2 regions of the Synechococcus sp. RS9907 genome follow, and region 1 is predicted to be linked to the other one. Evidence: predicted binding sites of a transcription regulator. Region 1 holds the regulator's gene; the other holds the start of a gene.
What was found. Region 1 encodes HrcA, which represses chaperone genes, less so after heat shock. Its sites were predicted from a motif close to TTAGCACTCNNNNNNNNNGAGTGCTAA; they were not measured.

Region 1 (7,044 bases):
GATTTTTGCTTCGGTTAGAAACTTGTATATCTCTATATCTTGGGAGTAGTGTTGGTTGAGGTTTTCGATTGCAAGATCGCTTAAGGTGGTGTCGCTTTTTGTGGTATTGGCTTGGTGCGTTACAGCCCTATCTGTTGAGAGATTAAGTTCTTTCTTGAAATGAAGATTTTGGAGTAAAATTTGAAAATCTTCGCGCAAGGTTTCTTGTTCTAAAATGAAAAGAAGTTTATGTACGCGCTTTTCAAAGTAGGAAGGATTTGCAATCCATTTTGAAAGGGATGACTTTACATGTCTGATATTTTTCATTGCGCGCTTAGCTCTTCGTCGAATCTTTGGGTTGTCGGAGCTAAGTGCTTCAGCTAATTCATTTGGTGTGTTGAAGTGTTTAAATGCTCGCTTTTCTTTTATATTCCATGGGATATTGTAGCGAGGTTTGCCCTGTCTTTTGCGGCTGTAAAAGCCGCTCACGTATCTTGATATTGGGTTGCGTATGCAAAAGAAAAACCAGTCTGATTCGGGTATTTGTTTAAGTGTTTTGCCATGACCATGGAGAATGATTTGATCAAACCTGCCACTTAAGCGCTTGATTTCCAGTTCTGTGTTGTCTTTTAGTTTGTTGGCATTTGCGTAAATGTCTTGCTCCTTGATAGCCCTCTTTAATGCTTCTTTGATGGCGCTTCCACCGGTTTTGCCGATGTGTAAAAATGTACTTTTGAAGGCATTGTTTTGAATGAAACGAAAAGATGGATTGAATCAGAATATTTTGCTTATTCTTATAATTTGATCATGATTTGCCTTATTGTAATGATCTAAAATTGTTGTATATATTTCAATCCCTTTGTGGAATTCTGTGCTGGCATTGTTGAGCTCTGAGAGGGCGATCTCGTGAAGCTGCGATGTATTTAACTGTGGTGTTTCGATGTTGGAGGTGTTTTTTTTTGAAAACCCATGCTTAAGACTGAACTTATTTTGAAAAAACGTCTCAAGTCTTGAAAGGTGGTCTATTGGGACAACAAAGTCGACAAGAAAATTGTTGGCAACATTTTCATAGTAAAAGCTTACAGGGCATCGCTGCATTTGGGACCTGCAAAAGCTTCTGAAATCTGTTTCTCCTAGATATCTTTTTGGTCTTTTGGATTTAAGCCTTGGACGACTCCTGTATGTGTACCAGCTGATAATTTTTTTAACTGGATCGCGTGCTGTGCAGATTTTTTTAAAAAAAGGTGTATTGCATTCAGTTTTCAAAAAGGATTCCAATTTCTTGAAATTTTTTGGTGTTGTGTGTTTGCCTAGCTTTGTGGAGGTAATGCTGATTTCGCAATATTTGGAGATATATTTTTCAATGCTTGTTGTGGCGCATTTCGGGTTAGAGAAAAAGGCGAACTGATGTTCAAGAGATACAAGCATTGTTGATTTTGATTCCTGTCAGATGACGCTGTTTTCTTGTAGGGCTTTGATGACGAGCTCTACAGATTGCCCCAGCTCTTGCTTGCCTGTATCGATTTTTAATTCTGGATTCTCCGGTGCTTCGTAGGGGCTGGAGATGCCTGTGAATTCCTTGATCTGGCCTGCCCGTGCCTTGGCGTAAAGGCCTTTCGGGTCGCGGGATTCGCAAACCTCGAGATCGGCGGCGCAGAACACCTCGAGGAAGTCTCCGTCGCTCACAAGCTGCCTGGCTTTGTCCCGGTCAGCACGGAAAGGGGAGACAAATGCGGTTAGAACGATCACCCCGGCATCGAGAAACAATTTGGCAACTTCGCCAATTCGGCGGATATTTTCTTCTCGGTCGGCATCGGAGAAGCCCAGGTCTTTGCAGAGGCCATGGCGAATGTTGTCGCCATCCAGCACGTAGGTGGCCAGTCCTCGTTCAAACAGGGCTGCATTGACGGCATTGGCCAGGGTGCTCTTGCCGGAGCCAGAGAGTCCGGTGAACCAAAGAATGGCGCTGCGATGTCCGCGTTGCTTTGAGCGCTCGTCGCGGCCCACGGAGGCCTCATGCCAGGCGATGTTGGTGGACGCACCCTTGTTGGTGAGTTCTCCGTAGGTCTGACTGGCGGTCATGGCCTCAGCGTGAAGTGTTGGTAATTATCCCCTACCCTCCTGCCCGTTTCGGCCGGTATCCCTCTTTGTTGAGCAGCTCGAGCGTCAGATCCACCTGATCCCCTTGTAGTTCGATCATGCCGCCCTTGACGGTCCCGCCACTGCCGATGCGTGTTTTGAGCTTCTTCAGCAGCGCCTTGAAGCCCGCAGCATCCAGCTCCAGCCCACGGATCACCGTCACGGTTTTGCCCCCTTTGCCACCGCGGGTGGGCTGCACCCGCACCATTTGCTGCGCCTTGGCTGTGGGCTCAGCCGCAGGGCCGCTCGGTCGCTGCAGGCTTTCGGCACTGCTGAATTCCTGCCAGCCTCCCTTCGCCATCCATCCGTCGCAAGCGGATTTCATTGTCGATGACCGCCCATGCGGCACCCATGGCGTGACCGGCTGCTTACGCTGAGCCGACGCTCCGCCGTGGATCCGTGACCAGCACCCTGCCCAACGCCAGCACTCCGGATCCCTCCAGCCTGCAGCCAGCGGTGCGTCCCGGTGCCCATGGCCGCTTTGGGCGATTCGGTGGCCAGTACGTGCCCGAGACCCTGATGCCGGCCTTGGCGGAACTGGAGCAAGCGGCGGCTCAGGCCTGGAACGATCCGGCCTTCACCGCCGAGCTCAACCGCTTGCTCAAAAACTACGTCGGGCGGGCGACACCGTTGTACGAGGCCGAGCGTCTCACCGCCCACTACCGCCGTGCCGACGGTGGCCCCCGCATCTGGCTCAAGCGGGAAGACCTGAACCACACCGGTGCCCACAAGATCAACAACGCCCTGGGGCAGGCCCTGCTGGCCCTGCGCATGGGCAAGAAGCGGATCATTGCTGAGACCGGTGCGGGGCAGCACGGCGTCGCCACGGCCACGGTCTGTGCCCGCTTCGGTCTGGAGTGCGTGATCTACATGGGCGCTGAAGACATGCGCCGTCAAGCTCTCAACGTTTTCCGCATGCGTCTACTGGGCGCCACGGTGCAACCGGTGACGGCCGGCACCGCAACCCTCAAGGACGCCACCAGTGAAGCGATCCGCGATTGGGTGACCAACGTCGAGACCACCCACTACATCCTTGGATCCGTCGCTGGTCCGCACCCCTATCCGATGTTGGTGCGGGATTTCCATGCTGTGATCGGCGAAGAGTCCAAGCAGCAGTGTCAGGAGGCCTTCGGCCGGCTGCCCGACGTGCTGATGGCCTGCGTTGGCGGTGGCTCCAATGCCATGGGCCTGTTCCATCCCTTTGTTCAGGACACGTCTGTGCGGCTGATCGGTGTTGAGGCCGCTGGTGATGGTGTGGCCAGCGGTCGCCACGCCGCGACGATCACCGAGGGTCGTGCCGGTGTGCTGCACGGCGCCATGAGCCTGCTGCTGCAGGACGGCGACGGTCAGGTGATGGAGGCCCATTCCATCAGCGCAGGTCTCGATTACCCCGGAGTGGGGCCGGAGCACAGCTACCTGCGGGAGATCGGACGTGCCGAGTACGCCGCAGTCACCGACCAACAAGCCCTCGATGCCCTGCGCCTGGTGAGTGAGCTTGAGGGCATCATTCCAGCCCTGGAAACCGCCCATGCCTTCGCCTGGCTTGAGCAGCTTTGCCCCACCCTGGCCAATGGCACCGAAGTGGTGATCAACTGCTCTGGCCGCGGCGACAAGGACGTCAACACCGTGGCGGAGAAGCTGGGGGATCAGCTCTGAGGCTTCAGCTTCAGGCCAGCAGTAATTCCAGGTGGCGGGCCACCCTCTGTACGGCAGCCCGTGCCGTGGCATAGGCCATCCGCATCGGCCCCACCAGGGCTACATGGCCGAGCCCCTCGTTGCAGCGGTAGGGCGCCTGAACCACGGCACAGGCCTCCAGGGCTGGCTGCGGATGTTCGTCGCCGATCCACACCCGTGCGGATTCACCGCGGCTGATCAAGGTGGCGGGTTGGTCATCGATCAGTTCCAGCAGCGGCCGAAGGCTGGAGGTGCTTTCAAATTCCGGTTCGCTCACCAGCCTGGAAAGGCCATGCACCACCACCTGTGTGGAGTTGGCGGGGGTGGGCTGGTCCAGGGCGCTGCGCAGCACAGCACCGCTGCGTTGCAGCTGCCTGGGCAGTGCGTCCCAGTTCAGTTCGCCCTGCTCGAGCTGGGCCGACGCCCAGCGTTCCATCGCGGTGAGTTCAGCTTCAGCTCCGTGGGGCAGACGCAGGTTGAGGTGGCTGGCGCGGCCATTGGCTTCCACCAGCATCACCAGCAGTCGATCACCGCTGGGCACCAGACGGATCGTCTCCAGTTGCTGGTTCTCCTGCTGCGGTTGGGTGATCAGGCTCATCAGACCGGTGAAATCCGTCAGCCGCCGAGCCAGATGCATCAGCAGGTCGTCCAAACCGGCCCAACGAAGACTGAGGCCGGTGAGCTCCCGTTCCAGGTGTTGAACAGCGATGCCAGGTTCCGGCAGCAACGCGTCCACGTAGTGCCGGTATCCCATCGGACTGGGAACGCGTCCAGCGGACGTGTGCGGTTGATGCAGCAGTCCTCGGCGCTCAAGCGCCCCCATGGCGGAGCGAACGGTGGCGGAGCTGGCGGGAATGCCGAAGCGTTGCACCAGGGTGCGGCTGCCCACCGGTTCCATCGTGTCGACGTAGTGGTGCACCGTCGCCTGAAGCACCTGTTCTTGCCGAAGGGACAGGGGCTTGCTCATCAGTAGCGGGGAACGCTGGGATCCACCTGAAGGCTCCAGGCATCAATGCCTCCCTCAAGGTTCCACACCTCCAGGCCCCAGGGTTGGTCCAGCAGCCACAGGCCGAAGTGGTAACTGCGCACGCCGGCATGGCAGACCACCACGACGGGTTGATCGGGGTTGAGGTCGGCCTGCAGTGTTCCAAGCCATGCATTGGATTGGCTCAGGGGGCGGTGCAGCACCGCACCTGGGAAGGCGGCGATCGCAAGCTCAGCCTCCTCGCGCACATCCACCAGTTGCGGAGAAGGACGCTCGCTTTGCAGCCATTGCTGCAGTTCAGAGGCTTGGATTGGTTGTGGTTGTTGGGATTGGCCCATGGCGCCATTCTGCGGTGATGGACAAAGATGAGGCGACCCGAGACCGCCGGCCCATGAAGGCCCGCCCCTTCCTCAGCGCTGCCGGTGCTGTGCTGCTGTCGCTGCTTCTGCTGGCCGTTGGCCTGCTCTGGACCATGAACCGCCAGAGCCCCCTGCAGCTGGCGGAGCAGCCGTTGCATCTGCCTCGGGCGGCCCGGTTCGTGCCCCGGGATGCTGATCTCTCGCTCCATTGGCTGGCCGATCCAGGACGGCTGCCGGCCTATGCCCAGGCCGTGGCCCCTGCCTCTCAACGCCGCGATGCCCGTGATGGTGCCCGGCAGTGGCGTGAAGGCGTCTTTGCCTTGGCGGGCCTCCAGTTCGCCCTTGAGCTGGAGCCCTGGCTTGGTGAGGAGGTCAGTCTCACCCTCACCGATGGAGCCTCCAACGCCGGTTGGGTGTTGGCTTTGACCAGTCGGGATGACGACGGCGCCCGGCGCTTTCTGCAACGGTTCTGGCAGACCCGCAGCCTGGCGGGCACCGACCTGCAGATCAGCAGTTACCGCGGAATCGGTGTGATCAGCGGCCAGGGGGCGTTTGTGGGGCATGACCCCCAACCCCTGGCCACGGCCTTGATTGACGATGATCTGCTGCTGGTGGCCTCAGGCCGGGGCGTGCTGGAGCAGGCCCTCGATGTCTCTCAGCTCCCGGATCAGCATCAGCTGGGGGATCAACGCCTGCAGCGTCAGGTGGCTGAGCTCGGTGAAGGCGTGGCTCTGCTCACGGCATCTCCCCACGCCCTCGAGCATTGGTTGCAGGTGCCCGAGCTGGTGGCTCAGCGGGACGATCTGAGCGGACTCGTGGCATCACTGCGACCGGAGGGTTCAACCCTGGCGGTGGATGGGCGCCTCGGCTTCCGGCAAGCCCTTGACTCCGCCCCCTGGCCTGGGCTCACGGATCTGACGGCGTCGGCCGGAGGCCATGCCCGCTGGCTGGCTCAGCTGCAGAGTCCATCCCGTCTGTTGGATCCCAGCGAAAGCCATCCGCTGGCCCAATGGTTCGCTCCATGGCTGAAGAAGCACTTGGCGGGCCAGCCGGCGGCAGAGGCTGTTGTGGGAGCCGATGACGGTCCTCTGCTTTGGCAGGACCAACCCCAGGGCTGGCTGCTGGCCACCCGCCCGCAAAGCCCCTCCAGGGATGTGGTGGATGCGCGTCTGCAGGAGCAGGGCCTGACCCGTTCTGAACTGGAGGGGGATGGCGAGGCGTTGAGCGTGTGGACGCGGCTGGTGCGCCAGCGGGGACGCCAGCCGGGGGTGGATGCTCAATTGGCTGTGGCTCAGGTGCGCTCGTCTGCGTTGAACTGGTGGGGCGAGTCTCTGATGGCGTTGGCGCAGCGCCAGAACGGGCGTGCTCTCCAGCCCCGCTTGAACCAGTGGCAGGAGCTCACAGCCTCCGCCCAACCGGCGCAGGCCCTCCTGCTGGCGGATGAGCCTGCCCGTGCACTGTTGGGGCAATGGCGGCCCTGGGCCCTGCTGCAGGTGATGGCGGGGCGGCCGCTTCAGGATCAGGTCCGCGGCCTTGCGGTGGCCGTCGACGTTGATCGTCAGGAGCAAGGCAGTACCGAGATTCCCTTGCATGCCCGGCTCGAACTCGGCTGACCTGGTTCTGTTGCGGCATGGCATCGCCGAACCCCGCCAGGCAGGGCGTGATCATCCGGATCGTGCCCTGACCGCCGCTGGCCGTCAGCGCACCCGGCTGGTGATGGCGGCCCTGGTGAAACGGGGTCTGCGCCTGGATCGGCTGTTGACCAGTCCTTACCGCCGGGCCCTGCAAACGGCTGAACTGGCGCTGGAGGCGGGGCTCGCCTCCACGCTCGCGCTTGACGAACGACTCGAGCCGGGAGGGGACCTGGCAACGGTGCTCACGCCGTTCGATGGGGCCATCGGCCTGGTG
Region 2 (7,044 bases), 320 kb from region 1:
TTCAGTACTGTCAATCTGCTGATTTTTTCATCGCCAATGCCGGTGCTGGGCAACTCGTTCCACATCGGTTTTGCAAAAAACCAGGGATCCTTCACTCAAATGAGAAGCATTGTGTTTTCCCTACAGGAATTAACAATACAACCGTGAAATCAGTAGACAAATCTTTCGTAAAAGATGTTGGAAATCTATTTACAAAAGGCAAAGGGAAGGAGAGATTAGGCAGTGGTTTAATCAGCTACAGCATCAAGGTTCAAATTGTAATCAACATGATCAAAGAAATGCTGGAGTTGCGCGATTAAAGAGCAATGCAATGGCGAACCGCAAACTCACCAACGGCTCAAATTTTTCATGAAAACAAATTAAATCTCTGGCACTTTTAAACCCGATTTAAAAAAGGCAAGCTCCTTGTAGACCCGATCAAGCTCGTACAACGTTTTTGTTTCCTTCTTTTCAAGGATTTCAACCCGCTTCAACAGATCCTCCAACAGCTTGTTTTGCAAAGATTCAACCTGAACTTGCCTTTTTTGGACGCCTTTTGAGGGAACAGAAGCCGTGCTGGCCGGGGAAAGAATGCCTCCATCCGTTTCGACGTACAACAAGGCAAGACGCTCCAACACCTTGGAGTAGGCCTTGTCTTGCTGTCGGCAAAGGGCCTTGAAACGCCGCAGCGTCTCAGGAGCGAACTGGGCGGCAAAAGCTCCGGGGCGCTGGGGCATTTGTCCCGACAGATCAATCCATAGTAAGACACTAGCCGGCGCCTCTCCGCACCTCACATCCTTCATGGCCGGCAACCAACGCCGACCCCCAGGCACCATATGTCTTGTAAAAACTAGTTCTTACAAGACAGCATCCGAACACAAAAAAGAGGCCCCGCAGGACCTCTTGGCATGACTTGAGTTCGGGTGATCGGGTGGCCTCCCGACCACCCGAAGGTCGATCAGTAGTCGAAGTCGCCGCCGCCCATGCCGCCGCCGGCAGGAGCTGCTTCCTTCTTCTCAGGCAGATCAGCCACGATGCACTCGGTGGTGAGCACCATGCCAGCGATGGATGCGGCATTTTGCAAACCGGAGCGGGTCACCTTGGCGGGGTCGACGATGCCGGCAGCCAGCATGTCGACGTACTCACCGGAGGCAGCGTTGAAGCCTTCGGCACCAGCGCGAGCCTTGACGTTCTCTGCCACAACAGCGCCGTTGGCACCTGCATTTTCAGCGATGCGCATCAGCGGAGCGGTGAGAGCAGCAGCCACGATGTTGGCGCCGATCAGTTCCTCGCCGGACAAGCTGGAGGCTGCCCACTGCTCCAGGGCCGGAGCCAGGTGAGCCAGGGTTGTGCCGCCGCCAGGAACGATGCCTTCCTCAACAGCCGCCTTGGTGGCGTTGATGGCGTCCTCGAGACGGAGTTTCTTGTCCTTCATCTCGGTTTCGGTGGCTGCACCCACCTTCACCACAGCCACGCCACCGGCCAGCTTGGCCAGGCGTTCCTGCAGCTTCTCCTTGTCGTAGGTGGAATCGGTCTCGTCCATCTGCTTCTTGATCTGTTCGCAGCGGGCGCCGACAGCAGCCTCATTGCCCTCGGCAACGATGGTGGTGGTGTCCTTGTTGATGGTGATGCGACGGGCGGTTCCCAGCATCTCGAGCTTGGCGTTCTCCAGCTTGAGACCGGCATCTTCGGTGATCAGCTGACCGTTGGTGAGCACAGCCATGTCTTCCAACATGGCCTTGCGGCGATCACCAAAACCAGGAGCCTTCACAGCGGCCACGTTCAGCACACCGCGCAGACGGTTCACCACCAGAGTGGCCAGGGCTTCCTTCTCGATGTCCTCAGCAATGATCAGCAGAGGCTTGCCGGTGCGGGCGATTTGCTCCAGCACGGGCACCAGATCCTGCACCAGACCGATCTTCTTGTCGGTGAGAAGGATGTAAGGCTCGTCGAGGACGGCTTCCATCCGCTCGGTGTCGGTGGCGAAATAAGGAGAGATGTAGCCCTTATCGAAGCGCATGCCCTCGGTGACCTCGAGTTCGGTCTCCATGGACTTGCCCTCTTCGAGGGAAATCACACCTTCCTTGCCAACCTTGTCCATGGCATCGGCAATCATCTTGCCGACTTCTTCATCGTTGCCAGCGGAGATGGTGCCGACCTGAGCGATGGCATTGCTGTCAGCGATGGGCTTGGCCATTTCCTTGATCTTGCTGACCAGGAAATCGGACGCCTTGTCGATGCCCTTCTTCAGGGTGATGGCATTAGCACCCGCAGCCACGTTGCGCAGACCCGCCTTGACCATGGCGTGGGCCAGAACGGTGGCGGTGGTGGTGCCGTCACCGGCAGCGTCGTTGGTTTTGGAGGCGGCCTGACGGATCAGAGCAACACCGGTGTTCTCGATGTGGTCTTCGAGCTCGATCTCCTTGGCGATGGTGACGCCGTCATTGATGATCTGGGGTGCACCGAACTTCTTCTCGAGCACCACATTGCGGCCCTTGGGGCCCAGGGTCACGGCAACGGATTCGCAGAGGATGTCGATGCCTTTTTCGAGCGCGCGACGGGCGTTCTCGTTGTAGATGATGCGCTTTGCCATGGAAGGCGGTTCCTAATGAAGAGGATGGTTAAGGGAGGCTGAGTTGAGACTCAAGCCGCAATGCAGCGGGGCTGATCTCAGTTGACGACAGCCAGGATGTCCTTCTCGGACAGCAGCACGTATTCATCGCTGCCAAGCTTGATGTCGGTGCCGGCGTACTTGCTGTAGAGCACCTTGTCGCCCACACCAACTTCGGGAGCCTGACGGCTGCCGTCGTCGTTGCGCTTGCCGGGGCCCACCTGAACCACTTCGCCCACCTGGGGCTTTTCTTTGGCGGTGTCAGGCAGAAGGATGCCGCCGGCAGTCTTCTCTTCGGATTCAGAGACCTTGACGAACACGCGGTCGCCGAGGGGTTTAACGGTCGAGACGCTGAGAGAAACAGCAGCCATGGGTACTTGCAGGAGCAGGGACAGGGCGCAGTGCGCCACGCATCGACGCGAGTTGGCACTCGATGCCGATGAGTGCCAACGTATGCAAGCGACCACCCCCCGGGCCATACCCCAAGCTGTGCGGGTGACCGAACCGGAGGGGGTGCAACCACAGCGGTGGTATGGTTGCGCCGCTCTGAATGGGTCCGAGCGCGCAGCGCCTGTTCCCGCAACTCTCCTTCCTATGGTCGCTTCTGCTCCTGCATCTGCTGGCACCAAGGGTGTGATCCGTCAGGTGATCGGCCCGGTTCTGGACGTGGAATTTCCCGCCGGGAAACTGCCCAAGATCTACAACGCCCTGCGCATCGAGGGGAAAAACCCCGCAGGTGACGACGTCGCCCTGACCGCTGAGGTTCAACAGCTTCTGGGTGATCACCGGGTTCGTGCCGTTGCCATGAGTGGCACCGACGGTTTGGTGCGCGGCATGGAAGCCGTTGACACCGGTGCCCCGATCTCCGTGCCCGTTGGTGAAGGCACCCTCGGCCGCATCTTCAACGTGCTGGGCGAGCCCGTCGACGAGCAGGGTCCCGTCAACACTACGGCCACCGCTCCCATCCACCGGGATGCCCCCAACATCACCGAGCTTGAGACAAAGCCCAAGGTGTTCGAGACCGGCATCAAGGTGATCGACCTGCTGGCTCCCTATCGCCAGGGCGGCAAGGTCGGCCTGTTCGGCGGTGCCGGCGTGGGCAAGACCGTGCTGATTCAGGAGCTGATCAACAACATCGCCAAGGAGCACGGCGGTGTGTCTGTGTTCGGTGGTGTGGGTGAGCGCACCCGTGAGGGCAACGACCTCTACGAGGAATTCAAGGAATCCGGCGTGATCAACGCCGACGACCTGTCCAAGTCGAAGGTGGCCCTCTGCTACGGCCAAATGAACGAGCCCCCCGGCGCCCGCATGCGCGTGGGCCTCTCCGCTCTGACCATGGCTGAGCACTTCCGCGACGTGAACAAGCAGGACGTGCTGCTGTTCGTGGACAACATCTTCCGTTTCGTGCAGGCCGGTTCCGAGGTGTCCGCACTTCTGGGCCGCATGCCTTCCGCTGTGGGCTACCAGCCCACCCTGGGCACCGACGTGGGTGCCCTGCAGGAGCGTGTTGCGTCCACCGTTGAAGGTTCGATCACCTCGATCCAGGCCGTTTACGTGCCTGCTGACGACCTGACCGACCCCGCCCCGGCCACCACCTTTGCCCACCTCGACGCCACCACGGTGCTGAACCGTGCCCTGGCCTCCAAGGGCATCTACCCCGCTGTGGATCCTCTGGATTCCACCAGCACCATGCTCCAGCCAGCTGTGGTGGGTGACGAGCACTACCGCACCGCCCGCGCCGTGCAGTCCACCCTGCAGCGCTACAAGGAACTGCAGGACATCATCGCGATTCTGGGTCTCGACGAACTGTCGGAAGACGACCGTCGCACCGTGGATCGTGCCCGCAAGGTGGAGAAGTTCCTCTCCCAGCCTTTCTTCGTGGCTGAAATCTTCACCGGCATGCCCGGCAAGTACGTGAAGCTGGAGGAGACCATCGCTGGTTTCAACCAGATCCTTTCCGGTGAGCTGGACAGCCTCCCCGAAGCCGCCTTCTACCTGGTGGGCAACATCGAGGAAGTGAAAGCCAAGGCCGAGAAGATCGCCGCCGAAACCAAGTGATCCCTGCGGGGGTGTGATTCACACCCCCAATCACGTGTTTCTCGACAGTCCGTTCTCTTTTCGAACCAAGGTTCATGTCCCTCACCCTCCGCGTGCTGGCAACAGACCAGAACGTCTTTGATGGCAGCGCCGACGAGGTGATCCTGCCCAGTACCACCGGTCAACTCGGCATCCTGCCCGGCCACATCTCCCTGCTCACCGCCATCGACATCGGTGTGCTGCGGGTGCGTGCCAACGGTGCCTGGAACTCCATCGCTCTGATGGGTGGTTTTGCCGAAGTGGATGCTGATGAAGTCACCGTTCTGGTGAACAAGGCCGAACTGGGCAGCTCCATCGATGCCGCTGCCGCCGAAGCCGCTTTCCAGAAGGCCTCCACCGTGGTGGCTGGCATGGAAGGCCAACCTGCTTCGCCGGAAAAACTCAAGGCGCAGCAACAGCTGAATGAAGCCCGCGCTCGCCTTCAGGCCAGCAAAACCGCCGACTGATTCATCCCCCTGTTTCAAGGATGACGTCGCCAAAGGCCAGGGGTTACCGCCCCTGGCCTTTTTCGTGGTGTGGTTTGTCCTTTCGTCATCCCAACACCAGCCAAGCCACGGGAAGGCATAAAAAAACCTGCCCGAAGGCAGGTTTGCATCATCAACTTGAAAAGCGGAATCAGGCGGTACCGCAGAAGGTGACGTCGGGGAACTTGGCCTTGGCCTCGTCGAGGCTCTTGCCTTTGCCCTCTTCCTGCCAGTAGTTGATCACCTCAGTGGCCTGGTTGAGCACTTCAACCCGCTCGTTGTCGGTGATCCAGCTCTTGCCTTCCAGTTCGGTCTTCAGGCTTTCCCAGGCATCCTCACGGGGCCAGAAGAAGTAGGAAGTGAGGGGGCTGGGGCCACCGCCAACGATCTGATCAACCGCAAGGGCCACGTTGTCGGGAAGCCAGAGGATCTTCAGCAGGAAGCGGCCCTCATCGGCCTTGGGGGTGTAACCGGAAGGAACACCATCAGCATCGATGGTGGCCGTGGCCAGAGCCGCGGCGGCGCCCTTCAGCACAGGACGGCCTTCACCCTCGCTGGCTGCAGGCTTTTCAGTGGTTTCAGCTGCCTGGGTGGCGCCTTCAGCCGCGTCGGCGGACGGAGTCGCGACCTCCTGGTCGGTAGGGGCAGCGCCTTCGGTGACCGTCATGGTGTCAGCGCTCAAGACAGAAATACAAACAACTAACCTACCAGCCGCTCCCCATGAGACGTTCTGGGATCCCCAACCATCCTGCTGTTCGACATCGATGGTGTGATCCGCGATGTCGCGGGCAGCTATCGACGGGCCCTTCAATGCACTGTGCAGCACTACTGCGGTTGGCAGCCCAGCGCTGATGTGATCGATGCGTTGAAGGCTGAGGGAGCCTGGAACAACGACTGGGACGCCAGCCTTGAACTGCTGCGGCGTCATGGTGCTGAGCTGCCGGATCGCGCCGCGCTGATCGATGTGTTCAGCGGCTTCTACTTCGGCGGAGATCCGGATGGAGACCCCAGCCAATGGACGGGCTTCATCGGTGATGAGCCTCTTCTGGTGGACGCCAGCTTTTTCACCACACTGTCGAAGCGCAAGTTGCGCTGGGGATTTGTGAGTGGAGCTGAACCACCCTCAGCCCGCTTCGTACTTCAGCAGCGCCTGGGGCTCCAGGACCCGCCCCTGATCGCGATGGGGGATGCCCCCGACAAACCGGACCCGACAGGCTTAATCCGCCTGGCCAAAGCACTGGGGGCCAGTGCCGAGGGAGTTCAGGTGGCCTATCTCGGCGACACCGTGGCCGATGTGAACACCGTGATCCGGGCCCGGGAACGCTGGCCGGAACAACCATTCGTGAGCCTGGCGGTGGCACCGCCTCACCTGCAAACCCCAGAGCAGGCTGCGGCGCGCGACATCTATGAGCAACGGCTGCGGGAAGCGGGCGCCGATCAAGTGCTGACGACCACTGAAGCGGTCTTGCACTGGGAAGGAGCTGCGGGATAAGGGCAACTGCGGTCCGCGAAACTCCCCGCTGATCGAGGCGATCAGCGCTCCATCGCAGCAACGCTCTTGAGGGCGCCGGCAGTGAGCACCTCATGGCCGGTCTCGGTGACGGCAACGTCGTCTTCGATGCGGATGCCGATGCCTTTCCAGCGATCGTCAATCTCTGGCTGTCCTTCCGGCACGCTGAGGCGATCGCTGACATAAAGACCGGGCTCAACGGTGAGCACCATGCCTGGCTCCAGCGGCGCAGGTTGCTCACCGAGCCTGTAAGCCCCCACGTCATGCACATCCAGACCCAGCCAATGGCCGGTGCGGTGCATGTACAAGTGGCGGTAGTCGCCTCGCTCGATGATGCCGTCCACATCTCCGATCAGCAGGCCCAGGTCCACCAGGCCCTCCAC

Region 2: groES (co-chaperone GroES) is a predicted target of HrcA. The motif match lies at 3,014-3,040, and genes of this name have one in related genera.

Annotation. Positions count from the first base shown of each region.
Region 1 covers NZ_CP047944.1:2,328,808-2,335,851, reverse strand. The annotation lists gene SynRS9907_RS12725 (sulfotransferase family 2 domain-containing protein) at 1-732, opposite strand, end outside; gene SynRS9907_RS12720 (hypothetical protein) at 754-1,407, opposite strand; gene cysC (adenylyl-sulfate kinase) at 1,426-2,061, opposite strand; gene SynRS9907_RS12710 (translation initiation factor) at 2,093-2,419, opposite strand; gene trpB (tryptophan synthase subunit beta) at 2,518-3,774, shown strand; gene hrcA (heat-inducible transcriptional repressor HrcA) at 3,785-4,759, opposite strand; gene SynRS9907_RS12695 (rhodanese-like domain-containing protein) at 4,759-5,115, opposite strand; gene SynRS9907_RS12690 (DUF3352 domain-containing protein) at 5,169-6,749, shown strand; gene sixA (phosphohistidine phosphatase SixA) at 6,727-7,044, shown strand, end outside.
Region 2 covers NZ_CP047944.1:2,009,711-2,016,754, forward strand. The annotation lists gene SynRS9907_RS11090 (hypothetical protein) at 1-299, shown strand, start outside; gene SynRS9907_RS11095 (hypothetical protein) at 360-716, opposite strand; gene groL (chaperonin GroEL) at 938-2,572, opposite strand; gene groES (co-chaperone GroES) at 2,650-2,961, opposite strand; gene atpD (F0F1 ATP synthase subunit beta) at 3,185-4,648, shown strand; gene atpC (ATP synthase F1 subunit epsilon) at 4,723-5,133, shown strand; gene SynRS9907_RS11120 (30S ribosomal protein PSRP-3) at 5,303-5,818, opposite strand; gene SynRS9907_RS11125 (TIGR01548 family HAD-type hydrolase) at 5,921-6,643, shown strand; gene SynRS9907_RS11130 (aminopeptidase P N-terminal domain-containing protein) at 6,685-7,044, opposite strand, start outside.